Regions from separate parts of the Streptomyces sp. NPDC050548 genome, predicted to be linked through region 3. Evidence: riboswitches for the same ligand, from Rfam matches in the RefSeq annotation. Region 3 holds a riboswitch; each other region holds the start of a gene.
The links. Region 3 has a riboswitch for S-adenosylmethionine ahead of thrC (threonine synthase). Riboswitches for the same ligand answer to the same signal wherever they lie in the genome.
Positions count from the first base shown of each region.

Region 1 (6,503 bases), on a different contig from region 3:
CCAGAACGCCCTGCGCTGGAAGGTCGGCGGCACCGAGGCGAACGCCGTGTGCGCCGCGAACATCCTCAACGCCTGGTCGACCACGCTGACTTCGGTCACCGGCAACGCCGACCGGTTTCTCGCGGCCGGCCTCTACGGCTGGCAGTTCGCCAACGCCTGCGAACTCATGCGGGACTACAGCGGGTTCAATCTGGCCGCCGCCCAGCAGATGCTGGCGAACGTCTTCTACCCGCTCAACAACAGTTTCCTCACCAACCACAACGACGCCTGCATCACCAACTACTGGGCCAACTGGGACCTCTGCAACATGGCGTCCATCCTGGCCATCGGGATCCTCAACGGGGACAGCGCCAAGTACGACCAGGCCGTCACCTACTTCAAGTCGGGTGCGGGCAACGGCTCGATCGCGCACGCCGTGCCGTATCTGTACACCGACTCGGACGGCTACGCGCTCGGCCAGTGGCAGGAGTCCGGCCGCGACCAGGGCCACACCGTCATGGGCATGGGGCAGATGGGCGCCATCTGTGAGATGGCCTGGAACCAGGGCGACGACCTGTACTCGTACGACAGTCGCCGTTTCATGAAGGCCGCCCAGTACGTCGCGAAGTACAACAGCGGCAGCGACGTGCCCTTCACCACCTACACCTGGGGCACCGGGCAGAGCTGCGCCCAGTCGTCCCAGACGGTGATCTCCGCCTCCTCGCGCGGCCAGATCCGGCCGGTGTGGGCGATGCTCCACTTCCACTACAACCGGCGGATCGGCCTCGACGACAAGTACATCTCGGCCATGTACTACAACCTCGTCGCACCCGAGGGCGGGGGAGGTGACTACGGCACCGACAGCGGTGGCTACGACCAGCTCGGCTTCGGGACCCTGATGTACGCGAAGTAGCGGCCCGGCCTGTCCACGGGTCGGGACCTGTGCCCGACCCGTGGACGCCCTCTTGACCCCGGGCGACGGTGGATCGACACTCCAGTAGGGAATCCTAGTGAACAGGTAGGGAAACATGGGGCGCCTTGAGCCGGTCACCACCAGCCGAGTGGACCGTTCGCCCCTTCTGACCTCCCGCCGTCACATCGATCTGCTGCGGGTGTGCAGCGCCATGAGCCCACTGCGCTGAGCCCCGTCCACCGTTCGACGACGCTTCCGCCGCGCGTACGTCCACGCGCCCGTACCCGGGGAGTCCCATGTCCGTCACGTCTCTCGCCGCCGTCCCCTCACCCCGCTCCGCCCCCCTGTTCAGGGGCCGGATCGGGAGCGACGCGCGCAGCGGGCACTACGCCGTGCCGCGCCGCTACCGCCTCCATCTGTCCACCGCCTGCGCCGACGGCCTGCGCATCGCCGTCACCCACAGCCTCCTCGGCCTCCACGAGAGCTGTCCGGCCGTGTTCCTCTCCGCCGTACCCGACTGTCCGAGTGGTGGACACTCCGAACTGCGCCTGCTCTACGAGGCGAGCGCCCACCGCTACTCCGGACCGGCCGCAGCGCCCGTGCTCAGCGACGACTGGTCCGGCCGCATCGTCAGCACCCACGCCCCCGACATCACCCGCGACCTCGCCCGGCACTTCGGTGCGGGCGGACCCCGGCTCTACCCGTGCGGCGCCGAGTCGGAGATCGAGGCCGTCGAGCGGCTCTGCGCACAGGGCATCGAGGACGCGGCACAGCGCGCCGGAGCGGCCGGTGGCGAACAGGCCGAGCGCGACGAAGCCCTCGGCCTGCTGCTGGAGACACTGGGCTCGCTCGACCGCTGGCTGGACGGCCGCGAGCACATGATCCGCGACGAACTCACCGCAGCCGATGTCGAGTTGTGGGTGACCCTGGTGCAGCTCGACACCGTGCACCGCTACCACCTGGACGCCGCCGCCGTGCAGAGCGTCGCCGACCACCCCCACCTGTGGGCCTACGCCCGCCGGCTGGCCGCCCACCCCGCCTTCGGCACCCATCTGGACCTCGACGGCATCGCCCGCCGCCACCACGCCCGCTGCCAGGGCTTGGAGGCCGCCGGTGCCGCTGTCCAGATCCTGGACTGGGCGGCCCATGCGGCGGACGAAACGGGAGCTTGCCGCAGTTGAGCGGCGTGCCCACCGTCCAGTTGGTGGACGGCCGTTGACATTCGTTCGGGCAATTGTCTTAACTTGCGGCCAGAACGGTCATGAGTGTCAGCGACAAGCCCTGGCTTGCTGACCGGCAACCCTCGCACGCGGTGGGGTGCCCCAGGTGACGACCGGACCGGATGACGTTTCGGTAAGCGCGAGGCCCCGCGGGGCCGGAACAGTGACAGGTGACGCCATGTACGCAGCTCTCAGGACGGCCACATGCCGTCCGCAGGGCTGCGTACGGTCGTACGCCAACCTGTTCGTCGCCGACCGCGCTGTCGATCTGCTCCGGGTCAGCAGCGCACTGTGTACCGCACCGGGCCGCGCCCGCTGTCGGGCCTGACGACCAGTCGGCCCACGCACCTCTGACGCACACCCGATCCCGCCGGTGTGCCTGCCCCTTCCCCGCCCCCGGTCCCGCGCACCCGCGCGTGCCGTCCGCCGTCGCGCGTCCACCGCCACGGACCGGGGTCTGTGAACCCGCCGGAGCCCACCATGAGTGAACCCCCAGGCACCACTGTGTCCCTGGCCGACGCCCCCGCAGCAGACGCCCCGTCAAAACCCCTCACCGCACAGCGAGTTCAGCCGCTGCGCCGGCCCGGCCGGTGGATCGTCACCCTGGTCGTGCTGGTGGTGGCCGCCCAGTTCGTCCACGGGCTGGTCACCAACTCCTTCTACCAGTGGGACCGCTTCGGCTACTGGTTCCTGCGCCCGACGATCCTCGACGGACTCGTCATCACCCTCGAAGTCGCCGCGCTCAGCGCGGTGTTGGGTCTCCTCGGCGGCATCCTGCTCGCCCTGGCCCGACTCTCCAAGAGCCCGGTGCTGCGCGCGGTGAGCTGGATCTATGTGTGGGCGCTGCGCTCGATCCCGCTCATCGTGGTGCTGATCTTCCTCTACAACTTCAGCGCCCTCTACCAGACGCTCAGCATCGGCGTCCCCTTCGGACCCGCCTTCTTCTCCGTCGACGAGTCGAAGCTCGCCACCGACATGGTCGTCGCCGTCGTCGGACTCAGCCTCAACGAGGCGGCGTACGCGGCCGAAGTGGTCCGCGGCGGCATCCTCTCCGTCGACCAGGGCCAGCACGAGGCGGCCTCCGCCCTCGGCCTCCCCAAGGGCTACCAGTTCCGCAGAATCGTCTTCCCGCAGGCGCTGCGCTCCATCACCCCGAACTACGTCAACCAGCTGATCGGCCTGATCAAGAGCACCTCGCTGGTCTTCTACGTCTCGCTGCTCGACCTGTTCGGCTCCGCGCAGACGATGGGCTCCACCTACCCAGGCGACATCGTGCCGCTGCTCCTGGTCGTCACCGTCTGGTACCTGATCCTGACCAGCGTGGTGTCCGTCATCCAGTTCTACGTCGAGCGGCACTACGCCCGGGGCGCCACCCGCAACCTGCCGCCCACCCCGATCCAGAAACTCCGCACCGGTGTCACCGATCTGCGGGCCCGCATCCGCAGGGAGACCGCCGTATGACCACGAACACCGTCGAACCCCTGGCGGACATCACACCCGCCGCCGTAGAGGTGCACGACGTCCACAAGTGGTACGGCGCCCACCGCGTGCTGGACGGCGTCGACCTCACCGTGCGGCCCGGCGAGGTCACCGTGATCCTCGGCCCGTCCGGTTCCGGCAAGTCCACGCTGCTGCGGGTCATCAACCACCTGGAGAAGCCCGAGATCGGTTACGTCAGCGTCAACGGCGAACTCATCGGGGTGAAGCAACAGGGCGGACGGCTCAAGGAGTTGAGCGAGCGTGCCATCCTCGCGCAGCGCAGCCGGATCGGGTTCGTCTTCCAGAACTTCAACCTCTTCCCGCACCTGACCGTCCTCGACAACGTGGCCGCCGCCCCGGTCGCCACCGGCAGGCTCGGCAAGCCCGAAGCCCTGGAACTGGCAAGGGAGTTGCTGGGCCGCGTAGGTCTCGCCGAGAAGAGCGGCGCCTACCCGAGGCAGCTCTCCGGCGGCCAGCAGCAGCGCGTCGCCATCGCACGGGCACTGGCCCTCCGCCCCGGCGTCATTCTCTTCGACGAGCCGACCTCCGCCCTCGACCCCGAACTCGTCGGCGAAGTCCTCTCCGTCATCAAGGACTTGGCGACCAGCGGCACCACCCTCGTCATCGTCACCCACGAGATCGGCTTCGCCCGCGAGGTCGCCGACCGGGTCGTCTTCATCGACGGCGGAAAGATCGTCGAACAGGGCCCGCCCCACGAGGTCCTCGACAGGCCACAGCACGAACGGACCAGGGACTTCCTCAGCAAGGTCCTCTGAACCCCTTCCTCACCTTCACCCTCGACACCGAGCCTAGGAACAGCCATGTCTACTCTCAGCCTGCGCAGCAGAATCACTCGCGGACTCACCGCGGGAACCGTCCTCGCTTCCCTCGCCGGTGGTCTCGCGGCCTGCGGCGGCGACAGTGACGCGGCCACCACGTCCGGCGGTGCCGCCTCCGGCACGGTCACCGTGGGCGCCTTCTCCCTCGGTGCGGCCAAGGAGGCGAAGCTCAAGGTCGCCGAAGTGAAGTCGATCAGCGCCGAGTTGCCCAAGTCCATAGCGAAGAGCGGCAAGCTGGAGATCGGCGTCGGCTTCCTGCCCGCCGGCTCCCCGCCGCTCGGCTACGTGGGCTCGGACCAGAAGACCCTCACCGGTTCCGAGACCGACATCGCCCGCCTGGTCGCCGCCGTCCTCGGCCTCAAGCCCGAGCTGAAGAACTCCACTTGGGAGAGCCTCTTCATCGGCCTCGACAGCGGAAAGGTCGATGTCGCCTTCTCCAACGTCACCGACACCGAGGAGCGCAAGGCGAAGTACGAGTTCGCGTCCTACCGCGAGGACAACCTCGGCTTCGCGGTGAAGGCCGACAACTCCTGGAACTTCGACGGCAATTACGAGAACCTCGCCGGCAAGACCGTCGCCGTGGGCGCGGGCACCAACCAGGAGCGGATCCTCCTGGAGTGGAAGAAGAAGCTGGCCGCCGAGGGCAAGAAGGCGCTCACCGTCAAGTACTTCCAGGACAACAACAGCACCTACCTCGCGCTGGCCTCCGGGAAGATCGACGCCTACCTCGCCCCCAACCCCTCGGTCGCCTACCAGGTCTCCTCGACCAAGGGCACGGCCAAGGCGGTCCGCAACGCGGGCACGTACTCCGGCGCCGGATCCACCCTCCAGGGCCTGATCGCGGCCACCGCGAAGAAGAACAGCGGCCTCGCCAAGCCCCTCGCGGACGCCATCAACTACCTGATCAAGAACGGTCAGTACGCGAAGTGGCTGGCCGCCTGGAACCTCTCCAACGAGGCCGTCGCCAAGTCCGAGATCAACCCGCCCGGACTGCCGAAGACCGACTCCTGACCCACCCTCTCAGCAAGGGGACCCCGCCACGCCCCGGCGGGGTCCCCGCCCCGTGCGACCAGTACCGGAGCCGTCACCCGATGTCTTCCACCGCCAGTATCGAAACGACCACCTCCCACGTCCTGGACAACCCGGCCTGGGCCGCGCTCACCGGCCCGCACGCCCACCTCGCCGAACGCGTCGGCCGCGCCGCCCGCTACCCCGTCGACGTGGCCGGCTTCAACGCCATCACCGACAACGACGACCGACGCGCCTGGGCCGACCTGGCCACGCTCATCGGCCCCGGCTCCACCGCCGCCGTGCGCGGAGTGAGCGAGACCCCGGACGGCTGGGAGATCGTCCGTTCCGGACAGGGCGTCCAGCTGGTGGACACCGGCCTGCGGGCCGAACCCGACCCTGAGGCCGTCCTCCTCGGCCCCGACGACGTGCCCGAGATCCTCGACCTGGTCGCCCGCACCGAACCCGGCCCCTACCTGCCCCGCACCGTCGAGATGGGCACCTACCTCGGCATCCGCCACGAAGGCCGACTCGTCGCGCTCGCCGGCGAACGCCTCCACCCGCCCGGCTGGACCGAGATCAGCGCCGTGTGCACCGACCCCGACCACCGCGGCCGGGGCCTGGCCACCCGCCTGGTCCGCGCCGTCGCAGCCGGCATCAAGGAACGCGGCGACCACCCTTTCCTGCACGCCGCGGCCACCAACACCGACGCCATCCGGCTGTACGAGTCGATCGGCTTCACCCTGCGCGCCCGTACCGTCTTCTCGCTCGTACGGTTCACCGGCCCGACTTCCGCCGCCGATCCGGAAGAAACGGCATAGCCGTGCGGTTGCCCCCTATGAAGCCGGAATCCGTGGAGGTGGAGCACATGTGCGGCACCGCGGTCCTCCACGTGCGACTCACCACGCGACAGCACATAGACCTGCTGCGCGTGGCCGGCGCGCTCTGTCGCCCCTGACCCTCCCCCAGCCTTCGGCCGGGGGGACCCCCATTCGCTGCGCTCCCCAGCCGCCGTGCGCCCCTGTCCATGGGCCGGCGATCTCGTACGGACCTTCAGGAAGGCAC
Region 1 is NZ_JBITGV010000002.1:79,753-86,255, forward strand. It holds gene ACIBJH_RS06200 (alginate lyase family protein) at 1-892, shown strand, start outside; gene ACIBJH_RS06205 (putative leader peptide) at 1,008-1,121, shown strand; gene ACIBJH_RS06210 (glutathione S-transferase C-terminal domain-containing protein) at 1,189-2,073, shown strand; SAM riboswitch class IV at 2,150-2,258, shown strand; gene ACIBJH_RS06215 (amino acid ABC transporter permease) at 2,593-3,573, shown strand; gene ACIBJH_RS06220 (amino acid ABC transporter ATP-binding protein) at 3,570-4,367, shown strand; gene ACIBJH_RS06225 (ABC transporter substrate-binding protein) at 4,413-5,441, shown strand; gene ACIBJH_RS06230 (GNAT family N-acetyltransferase) at 5,522-6,259, shown strand; gene ACIBJH_RS06235 (putative leader peptide) at 6,307-6,396, shown strand.
Region 1: linked by a shared signal. The riboswitch ahead of ACIBJH_RS06215 (amino acid ABC transporter permease) and the one ahead of thrC (threonine synthase) in region 3 are both predicted to bind S-adenosylmethionine.

Region 2 (6,503 bases), on a different contig from region 3:
GGGTCGCGTCCCGCGCCTGCGCCAACTCCTCGCGCAGCCGCTCCAGTTCGGCCCGGCTCTCCTCGTCGGCGCGCTCGGCGTCGGCGCGCAGCGCCTCCTCGCCGGCGGCGGTCACCAGCTTGACCCAGCCGGTGGGGCGCAGCACATAGGCCGCGGCCGCCACGTCGAGCGGATCCGCGGCCGGGGGCGGCGAGCCGGAGTCGAGGGCGCCGGTCAGCTCCGGCTGGGTCTCTCTCAGCTTCTCCCCGATACGCTGCCGGAACAGCGGATCGGTCTCCAGCGCGGCGGCCATCGCGTTGCCGGCGAACTTGGCGCGCCGGTTGGGGGCGAAGCGGGCGTACTGTCGTAGCTGCGCGGGCAGTTCGGCGACGGTGAGACCGCCGAACCCGTCCGACACGATCTGTACGACTCTCCTCCGCACGCCGTCGGGCAGCGGACGGTCGAGCACCTCGGCGGCGCCGTCGCCCGGCCCCCCGCCTGAGTTCTCCACCATCCCTCACACCCCAATACGTGTGCGGGGCCGCTCCCTCTCAGGAGCCGGCGCCCGGCCTGTCCACGAGTTCCACCTGATCCACGGCGTTGCACCAGCGGCAGCGCACCGACTCGATGGTCTCACTGACCACCTCGCGCTCCTCCACCTTCGGCTCACCCGCCAGGTCCAGGTGGAGGTACTCCACGACCTTCGACGAACGCGTCACGTCGAAGCGCGTGAGGTTGCCGCAGAGGGTGCAGCGCCACCGCGTCGAGGCGGTCGGCAGGGGTACCGTCATCGTGGCTGTCCGCTTCCTTCTTGTTCCAGTTTCCGTGATCGCCGGTTTGCCCGGCGAGTGTGGCTCGTAACCCTACGGCCTGGCGGGTACTCGCCGCTCGGTCGTCCACAGCGGCGAGGCACCCTGCCCCGGTGCGTCCCGTTACGTCATGCTCTGTATCCATGATCAGCACCTGGGCGACAGCGGCCGTCAGAGCCCTCCGGAACACCTCGGCACCGATGACATACGCCCTGATCGCCCTGTGCTGTCTGATCTTCGTCCTCGGCCCGGCCTCGGGCTTCGTCCCCTCCTACGGCACCGGGGACGCGCTGCTCGCCGCCCAGCGGGCGTACTTCCACCGCTGGGGAGTGGTACCGGCCGACCTGTTCGCGAGCCCGGGGCGAGAGGCGCTGACCCCGGTCACCGCCCTTTTCATTCACGGCAGCTGGATCCATCTCCTCGGCAACATGCTCTTCCTCTACGTCTTCGGAGCGATGACCGAGGAACGTCTTGGCCGAGTCGAGTTCACCCTCTTCTACCTGGCCTGCGGTTATCTGGCACTGCTGGGCTACGCGCTGGCCAACGCCGACTCCGCGCAGTCGCTGGTCGGCGCGTCCGGGGCGATCTCGGCGGTCCTCGGGGCGTTTCTCTACCTCTTCCCCCGGGCCCGCGTGACGAGCCTCCTCCCCTTCCTCTTCTTCCTGCCGCTGCGCTTCCCGGCGTGGGTCGTACTCCCGTTCTGGGCGGCGCTGCAGTGGCTCGCGGCGGGCCAGGCCGCACAGGGGCCCGGGGTGGCGTACCTCGCCCACCTGGTGGGCTTCACGCTGGGGTTCGGTTACGCGTGGGTCAGATTCAGGAAAAAGAAGGGCCCGAAGGGCGGCCTTGGAAGGGCGGTGGCGGGCGACGGGCGGGCGACTAGAGTGAGGGCCGCCCCAGCAACGGTCCCCGAGGGAGAGAACCAGCCGTGATCACCGCGATCGTCCTCATCAAGACCAGCGTGGACCGGATTCCGGAGATCGCCGAGTCGATCGCCGCGCTCGAATCCGTGAGCGAGGTCTTCTCCGTCACCGGTACGTACGACTTGATCGCGATGGTGCGGGTGCGACAGCACGAGGACCTGGCGGAGGTCATCCCCGGCCGGATCAGCAAGATCCCGGGCGTCGAGGGCACGGACACGCACGTGGCGTTCCGGACGTACTCCCAGCACGATCTTGAGGCTGCGTTCGCCATTGGGCTGGATTCTTGAGGTTGGGCGCCTAGTGGGGTGGGGGGCGCGGATCGTTTGCGACTGACCGTGCGTTGTGGCTGGTCGCGCAGTTCCCCGCGCCCCTGGGTGGGCTGCTCCCGAGGCCCGTCACCCGGAACCGTCGGGACGCACCGTCCTGTGTCTGCGTCACGTCCGCCCAGCGACGGACCTGCACACCGTACGGCCGCCGCCGCTCCGCTCGCCCCAAGTAGAATCCCCACCCCTGGACGGTCACACCGCCGGCACGCAACGGCCGTCCTGCGTACGGTAGTTCCACTTCGCGCCGTCGGTCACCAGTTCCCGTACTGCCGTCACGAAACGCTCGACGTGCTCGTCCGGGGTGCCCGCGCCGAAGCTGACGCGGATGGCGTTGAGGGACTTCTCGCCGGGGGCCGCCTCGGGGGAGCCGCACTCGCCCTGGGTCCCCGGGTCGCTGCCGAGCAGGGTGCGGACCAGGGGGTGGGCGCAGAAGAGGCCGTCGCGGACGCCGATGCCGTACTCGGCGGAGAGGGCGGCTGCGAAGTGGGAGCTGTTCCAGCCTTCGACGACGAAGGAGATCACGCCCACGCGCGGGGCGTCGTCGCCGAAGAGGGACAGGACCTTGACCTGGGGGATCGCCGCCAGGCCCGCGCGGACCTCGGCGATCAGGTGCTGCTCGCGGGCCACCAGCGCGTCGAAGCCCGCCTCCGTCAGCGCCTTGCAGGCCGACGCGATGGAGTAGGCGCCGATGACGTTCGGGGAGCCGGCCTCGTGGCGGGCGGCGCTGTCGTGCCACTCCACGTCAACTCCCCCGTCCTCACGCCGAGTTACCTTGCGGCTGGCGCCGCCGCCCGCGAGGTAGGGGTCGGCGGCCTGGAGCCAGTCGGCGCGGCCGGCGAGGACTCCGGAGCCGAAGGGGGCGTACAGCTTGTGGCCGGAGAAGGCGATCCAGTCGACGTCGAGGTCCTGGACGGACACCGGGTGGTGCGGGGCGAGTTGGGCGGCGTCTAGAACGATCCGGGCGCCGTGGGCGTGAGCCGCGGCGGCCAACTCCCGTACCGGCCACAGCTCGCCGGTGACGTTCGAGGCGCCGGTGACGCAGACCAGGGCCGGGCTGTAGGGGTCACGGGCGGCGAGGGCCTGCTGCAGGGTCTCGACGGCCTGGGCCGGAGTGCGCGGGGCGTTGAGGTAGGTGACCCGGGCGTCCTTCCAGGGCAGCAGGGACGCGTGGTGCTCGGTCTCGAAGACGAAGACCTGGCAGTCGGCGGGGAGGGCCGCGGCGAGGAGGTTCAGGGAGTCCGTGGTGGAGCGGGTGAAGATCAGCTGGTCGTCGGGGCGGCAGTCCAGGAACTCCTCGACCGTCTTCCGCGCGTTCTCGAAGAGGTCCGTCGACAGCTGCGAGAGGTAGCCGGCGCCTCGGTGGACGCTGCCGTAGTACGGGGCGTAGGCCGCCACGTCGTCCCAGACGCGCTGGAGGGCGGGGGCGCTGGCCGCGTAGTCGAGCGCCGCGTAGGTGACCTCGCCGCCCGTGACGAGCGGGACGGTGACATCCCGGCCGAGAACGGGCAGCGCCCCCGAAATGTCACTGCAAAGCGTCGTAGCGGTGGCCGTGGTGGAGACAGACATGGCGAACTCCTGTGAGAGGCAAGGCGGTTCCGCCGTGCGAGCGGGACATGGCTCAAGCACGGAGGGGGTGAAAGGGGATGTGCGGAGGCGGGGCTCGACGCCCTATCGCATTCGCTTGCTCACAGAGGGCTCCCTCGATGACCAGGACCCCTGGTGTCTTTCGAGGGGCCCGCGCTTGCCGCAGACCTCGCTGCCTACGGCCTGGTCTTCACCCGGGGCACCCCGCCACGGACGGAGGGTTGCCGGACAGTCGGCCGGGGCCTCATGACTGTCACTCATGACCTGGTCGGAAAACGTACGTGAAGTGATCGTCGTCCCGCAACCCGTGTCCGGATCGCGGGACGACGACCGCCGTACGGACGGCTACGCGTTGGTGGCGGCCGCCCAGCGCTCCAGGGTCCGCTTGGCGGCACCCGAGTCGATCGACTCCGCCGCCTTCTCCATCCCGGCCCTGATCCGGTCCGCCAACGGCCCGTCCCCCCGCTCCAGCGCCACCAGGGCAGCCGCCGAGTTCAGGAGTACGGCGTCCCGCACCGGGCCCGGCTCGCCGTCCAGGAGGCGGCGGGCGACGCCCGCGTTGTAGTCGGGGTCGGCGCCGCGCAGGGCCTCCACGGGGACGAGTTCGAGGCCGACGTCCCGGGGATCGAAGGACTCCTCGGTGACCTTGCCGTCGCGGACGATCCACACCCGGGAGGTCGCCGTGGTCGTCAGCTCGTCCAGACCGTCGTCACCGCGGAACACCAGCGCGGAGGAGCCGCGCTCGGCGAGCACGCCCGCGATGAGCCCGGCCATACGGGTGTCGAAGCAGCCGACCGCCGACGAGGTGACCTTCGCCGGGTTGGTGAGCGGGCCGAGGAGGTTGAACGCGGTCGGAATCCCCAGCGCCCCCCGGACCGCGCCGACGAACCGCATCGACGGGTGGAACTTGGCCGCGAAACAGAAGGTGATCCCGGCCTCCGCCGCCACCCGCGCCACCTGCTCGGTCGGCAGGTTCAGATTGATGCCGAGCTTCTCCAGCACGTCTGAGGAACCGCTCGCCGAGGACGCGGCCCGGTTGCCGTGCTTGACGACCTTCGCCCCCGTACCGGCGATCACGATCGCGGACATCGTCGAGATGTTGACCGTCTTGGCCCGGTCGCCGCCCGTACCGACGATGTCGACGGCAGGACCCGGAATGTCCAGCGGCTTCGCGTGGGCGTACATCGTCTCGACGAGACCGGTGATCTCCTCGACCGTCTCGCCCTTGGCCCGCAGCGCCACCAGGAAGCCCGCGATCTGCGCGTCCGCGGCCTCACCGCTCATGATGCGGTCCATCGCCCACGCCGTGTCGGCGGTGCTCAGGTCCTGTCCGGCCAGCAGCGCGCTCAGTACGTCGGGCCAGGAACGGGCCGCCGCGGTGTCGCCTCCAGCGGGGGTCACAGCGCTCATACGGCCGCTCCTGAGTGTCGTAGAAACATGGTTCAAATATGCGTCCCCACCCTATCCAGCTCAGGACACGGCGAAGGGCCCCGTCCGGTGTTCGGACGGGGCCCTTCGACTGTGGCGTGGCGACGCCTCAGCGATCAGTGGTGGCCGTGGCCGCTCGTGATCTCCTTGTACTCCTCGACGGTGGGCTTGGCGATCTGGGACTCCTCGCCGTAGTACGCCTCGCTCAGCTTGGCGCGCAGCTTCTCGGTGCCCTTGACCTTGCGCTCGACACCGTTCTCGTCGACCGTCGCGCCGATCGCGGCCGGCACGTACTGCTCGTGCGCGGTGAGCGTGTGCAGCGCGTCCTGGCTGAGCGGCTCGTGGATCTCGACGAACTCACCGTGCGGCAGGCGCTTGATGATGCCCGACTCGCGGCCGTGCAGCACCTTGTCCTTGTCGCGGCGCTGGAGGCCGAGGCAGATCCGCTTGGTGGCGATGAAGACGAGCACCGGCACCACGAAGAAGGCGACACGCACGAACCAGGTGATCGAGTTGATCGACAGGTGGAAGTGCGTGGCCCAGATGTCGTTGCCGCCACCGACGAGCAGGACGAAGTACCACGAGATCCACGCGGCACCGAAGGCCGTACGGGTCGGGACGTTGCGCGGGCGGTCCAGGATGTGGTGCTCGCTCTTGTCGCCGGTGACCCAGGACTCGATGAACGGGTAGACCGCGATCGCGACCAGGACCAGCGGGAAGATGATCAGCGGGATGAACACGCCCAGGACGAGCGTGTGACCCCAGAAGTTGATCTCCCAGCCGGGCATGAAGCGGATCAGGCCCTCGGAGAAGCCCATGTACCAGTCGGGCTGGGCGCCCGTGGACACCATGTCCGGGCGGTACGGGCCCATGGCCCAGATCGGGTTGATCGAGGCGATCGCCGCGATGGCCGCGATGACACCGAAGACCAGGAAGAAGAAGCCTCCGGCCTTGGCCATGTAGACCGGCAGCAGCGGCATGCCCACGACGTTGTTGTTCGTCTTTCCGGGACCCGCGAACTGCGTGTGCTTGTGGTAGAAGACCAGGATCAGGTGGCCGACCACCAGACCGAGCATGATGCCCGGCAGCAGCAGGATGTGGATCGAGTAGAACCGCGCGACGAAGTCGCCGCCCGGGAACTCTCCGCCGAAGAGGAAGAACGACAGGTACGTGCCGACGATCGGCACGGACAGGACCGCGCCCTCCATGAAGCGGACACCGGTGCCGGAGAGCAGGTCGTCCGGGAGCGAGTAACCGGTGAAGCCGGTGAACATGCCCAGGACGAACAGCAGGAAGCCGAACAGCCAGTTGACCTCACGCGGCTTGCGGAACGCACCCGTGAAGAACACGCGCATCATGTGCACGAACATGGCGGCCAGGAAGATCAGCGCCGCCCAGTGGTGGATCTGCCGGATCAGCAGACCGCCGCGCACATCGAAGGAGATGTGCATCGTCGA
Region 2 is NZ_JBITGV010000003.1:625,744-632,246, reverse strand. It holds gene ACIBJH_RS13095 (NYN domain-containing protein) at 1-493, opposite strand, end outside; gene ACIBJH_RS13090 (hypothetical protein) at 531-770, opposite strand; gene ACIBJH_RS13085 (rhomboid family intramembrane serine protease) at 932-1,717, shown strand; gene ACIBJH_RS13080 (Lrp/AsnC family transcriptional regulator) at 1,714-1,995, shown strand; gene ACIBJH_RS13075 (aminotransferase class V-fold PLP-dependent enzyme) at 2,227-3,600, opposite strand; SAM riboswitch class IV at 3,767-3,883, opposite strand; gene trpD (anthranilate phosphoribosyltransferase) at 3,964-5,028, opposite strand; gene ACIBJH_RS13065 (cytochrome bc complex cytochrome b subunit) at 5,163-6,503, opposite strand, start outside.
Region 2: linked by a shared signal. The riboswitch ahead of ACIBJH_RS13075 (aminotransferase class V-fold PLP-dependent enzyme) and the one ahead of thrC (threonine synthase) in region 3 are both predicted to bind S-adenosylmethionine.

Region 3 (6,503 bases):
GTCCGCCTGCGGCCCCTTCTGACCCTGCGAGATCTCGAAATCGACCCGCTGACCCTCTTCCAGGGTGCGGTAGCCGTCCATCTGAATCGCGCTGTAGTGGACGAAAACATCCGCACCACCGTCGACCGCGATGAAGCCGTACCCCTTCTCCGCGTTGAACCATTTGACGGTGCCCTGAGCCATGCCTAACTCCCCTATTACTGGCCCTTGCACGGATCCGCACTTCGCGGATCCGGGTCAGACCTCACCCCCCACAGGATTGGGGGCGTGCGCCGGAACGCGTCGACCGCGGCCGAATGTATCCGTCCAACTGCCGTCTGCAACAGGTCAATCCGACGAGAATTCCGGGCAGGACCGGTCGGGAATTTACGGATAATTCGTCCGACTTCAGGGCAAGTCGGGCCGGATAAAGGGCACATAAGGCGCAAAAGACCTGCACACTTTGGCTGCTTCTCATCGCACGCGGAGCCGGTACTCATATGCGTTCGGCATGCCGAGTGGAGCGCGTTCCCCAACTGTACCCCGCTCAACCATAGAGAATTGCCCCCTCCGCTTCTCCAGCGGAGGGGGCAATTCGATGAACTCTCGGTAATCGGCATTACCCAGGGTAACGATCAGCCTCCGGCAACGGCCGGGATGATCGAGACGCCGGCCCCGTCCGGAGTCGCCGTCTCCAGCCCCTGCTCGAACCGCACGTCGTCGTCGTTGACGTACACGTTGACGAACCGACGCAGCTTCCCCTGGTCGTCGAGGACCCGGGCGGAGATCCCGGTGTGGTTCTTCTCCAGGTCACTGATGACCTCGGCGAGGGTGGCGCCTTCGGCGGCGACCTCTGCCTTGCCGCCGGTGTAGGTGCGCAGGATGGTGGGGATGCGAACGGTCACGCTCATGACTTTCAACCTCCGGTCAGGTGGGGGCCTTTAGGGGCGCGGGGAACTGCGCGACCAGCCCCCACCGGCCCGCAGACGAACAACGACGCTAGGACGCGAGCCCAGCCTCCCTGAACGACTCAAGACTCGGCCGGATCGTCGCGGTGAGCCCAGTACCGGCAACCGCGTCCAACGTCTTCAGACCGTCCCCGGTGTTCAGCACCACCGTGGTCAACGTCGGATCCAGCAGCCCGTTCTCGATCAGCTTCTTCGCCACCCCGACGGTCACCCCACCGGCGGTCTCCGCGAAGATCCCCTCCGTGCGCGCCAGCAGCTTGATCGCGTCCACACACTGCTCATCGGTGACGTCCTCCACGGCACCGCCCGTACGCCGGGCGATGTCCAGCACGTAGGGCCCGTCCGCGGGGTTCCCGATGGCGAGGGACTTCGCGATGGTGTTCGGCTTCTGCGGCCGTACGACGTCGTGCCCCGCCTTGTACGCGACGGACACCGGCGAGCAGCCCTCCGCCTGGGCGCCGAAGATCTTGTACGGCTTGTCCTCGACGAGACCGAGCTTGATCAGCTCCTGCAGGCCCTTGTCGATCTTCGTGAGCTGCGAGCCGGAGGCGATCGGCACGACCAGCTGGTCGGGAAGCTGCCAGCCGAGCTGCTCGCAGATCTCGTACGCCAGGGTCTTGGAGCCCTCCGCGTAGTACGGCCGCAGGTTGACGTTGACGAAGCCCCAGCCCTCGCCGGCCGGGTCGCCGATCAGCTCGGAGCAGAAGCGGTTCACGTCGTCGTAGTTGCCCTCGATGCCGACCAGCTCGCCGCCGTAGACCGCGGCCATGACGACCTTGCCCTGCTCCAGGTCGTGCGGGATGAACACGCAGGAGCGGAAGCCGGCCCGGGCGGCGGCGGCACCGACGGCGCCGGCGAGGTTGCCGGTGGAGGAGCAGGAGAGGGTGGTGAAGTCGAAGGCGCGGGCGGCCTCGATGGCCTGTGCCACGACGCGGTCCTTGAAGGAGTGCGTCGGATTGCCGGAGTCGTCCTTCACGAACAACTTGCCCGCGTCGACGCCCAGTTCGCGGGCGAGGTTGTCGGCCTGGACGAGCTTGGTCCAGCCGGGGTTGATGTTCGGCTTGGTCGCCACGTCGGCGGGGACGGGCAGGAGGGGCGCGTAACGCCAGATGTTCGCGGGGCCCGCTTCGATCCGCTTGCGGAGCTCTTCGGTGTCGTAGGCCGAGAAGTCGTAGGCGATCTCCAGCGGGCCGAAACACTCCTCGCAGGCGAAGACCGGGCCGAGCGGGACGCGGTGGCCGCACTCGCGGCAGGAGAGCGCGGTGGCGGGGCCGAGATCAACGGCGTCTGCGGACTTCGTGTCCGTCTTCGCGGGGTTCGTGGTGCTTGCAACAGTCTGCGCAGCCATGGAGGCGAGGCCCTTTCCTCATCTTCCTCACGACGCGTTTCGCCGTGAGACGGATTTGGCACCTTCCCGAGCCGGGAGCCTCGGCGCATGGTCACCATGCGGCAAGACCGGCTGGAGGGTTGCCGGGGCTTCAACGGGCCGTATCCCTCTGCCCCTCTGGATGAGCGGTGTTCAGTTGTGTATGCAATTGTCTCGCCGACGGCCCCCGACATGCGATGGTCATCAGCGTTGTTCAAGACTGTAACCGAAGGCCAGGACAGTTGAGTGAGCCGTCCGAACCGCGAGATGGATCACATACTCACTGTCTGTGACCAGTCCTCGCCGAGAGAACGCAGAGGAGCCGCGCAACGTGCTGAAGGAAGTCGAGCACTGGCTGAGCACCCGCTCCTGGTCCCTGACCGATCGGCCGCTCCACAAGATCCTGGCCGCGAAGCACCGCACGGGCCAGTCGGTCTCCGTCGTGCTGCCCGCGCTCAACGAGGAGGCGACGGTCGGTGAGATCGTCGCGATCATCCGTCACGACCTCATGCAGCAGGTCCCGCTCGTCGACGAGATCGTCGTCGTCGACTCCGGGTCCACCGACCGCACCTCCGAGGTGGCCGCCGCGGCGGGCGCCCGGGTCGTGCACCGCGACGACATCCTGCCCCGCATCCCCACCGTGCCCGGCAAGGGCGAGGTGCTGTGGCGCTCGCTGCTGGTCACCAGCGGCGACATCGTCTGCTTCATCGACGCGGACCTGAAGGAGTTCTCCTCCGACTTCGTCACCGGGATCGTGGGCCCGCTGCTCACCGACCCCGGCGTCGACCTCGTCAAGGCGATGTACGACCGCCCGCTGGGCGGCGCGGCCGGCCAGGGCGGACGTGTCACCGAGATGATGGCCCGCCCGCTGCTGAACATGCACTGGCCTCAACTGGCCGGATTCGTCCAGCCGTTGGGCGGCGAGTACGCGGCCCGGCGCTCGCTGCTCGAACAGCTGCCGTTCCCCGTCGGGTACGGCGTCGAGTTGGGCATGCTCGTCGACGCGCTGCACCTGGTGGGCCTGGACGCCCTCGCCCAGGTCGACGTGGGTGTGCGCAAGCACCGGCACCAGGACGGGCAGGCACTGGGGCGGATGGCCGCGCAGATCTACCGCACGGCACAGCTGAGGCTGGCCCGCGGGCATCTCATCCGGCCGTCCCTGACCCAGTTCGAGCGGGGGCCGGACGGTTTCGAGCCGCGCACGTACTCCGTGGACACGGAGGAACGGCCGCCGATGGCGGACATCACCGAGTACCAGTCGCGCAAGGTGGCGTAGCCGACGGCACGACAGCCAGGGCCCGGGGGCCGTATACGGACTCCGACAGTCCGCCGCGGGCCGTCCGTACGTTTGAGTGTTTCCGGGCCGGGCTAGGTTGTGCCGTATGGCTTCCACGGCTTCCACGCCCTCTCCCGGTGCAGCTCAGGTGCTCGTCGCGTCCAATCGCGGCCCGGTCTCGTACGAGGTGGGCGACGACGGTTCGCTGCACGCCCGGCGCGGGGGCGGCGGGCTGGTGTCGGGTCTTTCGGCGATCGGGCCGGACGCGGGGGCGCTGTGGGTGTGCTCGGCGCTGTCGGAGGGTGACCGGGAGGCGGTACGGCGGGGCGTCGGCGAGGACGGTGTGCGGATGCTCGCCATTCCGGCCGACGTGCACGCCGACGCGTACAACGGCATCGCCAACTCCGTGCTCTGGTTCGTCCACCACATGCTGTACCAGACCCCGCTGGAGCCGGTCTTCGACGCGGAGTTCCGGCGCCAGTGGGAGTCGTACGAGACATACAACCGGGCGTTCGCCGAGGCGCTGGCCCAGGAGGCGGCCGAGGGCGCGGCGGTACTGGTGCAGGACTACCACCTGTGTCTGGTCCCGGGGATGCTGAGGGAGTTGCGGCCGGACCTGCGGATCGGACACTTCTCGCACACGCCGTGGGCGCCGCAGGACTACTTCCGGATGCTGCCCGACGACATCCAGGCGCGGCTGATGGAGGGCATGCTCGGGGCGGACCGGGTGGGGTTCCTGACCTGGCGCTGGGCGACGGCGTTCCAGAACTGCGCGGGCGGGGTCGACACCGATCGCTGGCTCTCCACGTGGCCGTCGGGCGCCCCGCGGGCCATCGAGCACCTGGGGAAGGACGGGCCCACCCACCAGGAGCGGATCACCCGCCGGACGCTCATCGGTGTGCACGGGCTCGGCGCCGACGCCGAGTTCCTGCACGCGCGCTCGCACCAGGCGGACGTCGAGGAGCGGATGGCCGCGCTGCGCGAGGAGATCGGCGAGGGCCGCCGGACCATCGTCCGCGTCGACCGCACCGAACTCTCCAAGAACATCGTGCGCGGACTGCTGGCCTACCGCCAACTCCTCGACGACCACCCCGAGTGGCGGGAGCGGGTCGTGCACGTGGCCTTCGCCTACCCGTCCCGGCAGGACCTCGCCGTGTACCGGAACTACACGGCCGAGGTGCAACGGGTCGCCGACGAGATCAACTCCCTTTACCAGACGCCCGGCTGGACCCCGGTCGTCCTCCACGTCAAGGACGACTTCGCCCGCTCCCTCGCCGCGTACCGCCTCGCCGACGTGGCCCTCGTCAACCCCATCCGCGACGGCATGAACCTCGTCGCCAAGGAGGTCCCGGTCGTCTCCGACGAGGGCTGCGCGCTGGTCCTGTCCCGCGAGGCGGGCGCGTTCCAGGAACTGGGCAAGGACGCGATCGCCGTCAACCCGTACGACGTGATCGGCACGGCCGACGCCCTCCACGAGGCCCTGACCATGCCGGCCGAGGAACGCGCCGAACGAACAAAGAGGCTGGCCGTCGCGGCCACGGCACTCCCCCCGGCCCAGTGGTTCCTGGAACAGCTGAACGCGCTGCGGGACCAGGCGAGTTGATCGTCGGGCGCGGGCGTTAGAGCGCCGGGGAGACCGGCCGACGGGCGCCCGGGCAGCCGCGACGACCTGACCCGGCGCCCGCCAACACCCGCGCACGATCAGCCGAGTTCACGGGCCCGCGTCAACGGCAGGGCCACGGTCCCGGCGGACGACGCCCGCCACGCCGTTGCAGCGGGCCCGACTCGCCGCTGCCCGCGCCGGGCGCAGGACCTGACACCCCACCCGGCCTCCTCCGCCAACACCCGCCCCGATCAACCCAGTTGATGACGACGGGCGGGTGGCGTACCGCCGGGACCGCCGACCGGTGACGCCCGGGCCCGGCCCGACAATCCGGCCCAGCACCCGCCAACACCCGCGCACGATCAGCCGAGTTCACGGGCCCGCGTCAACGGCAGGGCCACGGTCCCGGCGGACGACGCCCGCCACGCCGTTGCGGCGGGCCCGACTCGCCGCTGCCCGCGCCGGGCGCAGGACCGGACCCCTGCTGACCTCCTCCGCCAACACCCGCCCTGATCAGCCCAGTTGATGACCACGGGCGGGAGGCGCCGAACACCGGACCGCCGACCGGGGGCACCCGGACCGACGCGAAAACCTGAACCGGCACCACCAACACCCCACCTGATTACCCCCGTTGATGGCCACCGACGGGGGCGCCGGAACGCCGAGAAAGCCAGCCGGGGGCACCCGGACCGACGCGACGAACCGACCCAGCGCGCCCGTCAACACCCCCACACAATCAGCCCAGTTGAGCGGCGAGAGCCGACAGCAGGCCTACAACCCCCGCCGCCCCGTCCACCACCAGGTCCGCCCTCTCCCGCAGTTCTGTCACCTCGTCGTTGCCGCTGCACACGAGGAGGCCGGGGAGGCCGTCGGAGCGGAGTTTTTCCACGGCGGCGAAGGCGGGGAGGTCGCCGAGGTCGTCGCCGGCGTAGAGGACGGACTCGGCGTTCGTCTCGCGGAGGTAGTCGGCGAGGGCGACTCCCTTGTCCATGCCCGGTGGGCGCAACTCCAGGACCAGGCGGCCCGGTTCGACGATCAGGCCGTGGCGGGTGGCGAGGTCGGTGAGGGGGGCGCGGAGGGCCTCGAAGGCGGCCTGGGGGTCCGTGGCGCGGCGGGTGTGGACGGCGAGGGCGCGGCCCTTCTCCTCGATCCAGGTGCCCTGCCACGCGCCGATCCGGTCGAGGAAGCCCGGGAGTTCGGCGCGGACGGCGGCCACACCCGGGTGCTGGGCGGGGGCGCTGACGGTGCTGGTGACCGCGTCCCAGCGTTCCGTGCCGTAGTGGCCGAGGACGACGAGGTGTTCCAGGCCCG
Region 3 is NZ_JBITGV010000001.1:1,198,946-1,205,448, forward strand. It holds gene ACIBJH_RS05680 (cold-shock protein) at 1-183, opposite strand, end outside; gene ACIBJH_RS05685 (MoaD/ThiS family protein) at 615-890, opposite strand; gene thrC (threonine synthase) at 979-2,295, opposite strand; SAM riboswitch class I at 2,311-2,462, opposite strand; gene ACIBJH_RS05695 (glucosyl-3-phosphoglycerate synthase) at 2,645-3,589, shown strand; gene ACIBJH_RS05700 (trehalose-6-phosphate synthase) at 3,696-5,192, shown strand; gene otsB (trehalose-phosphatase) at 5,929-6,503, opposite strand, start outside.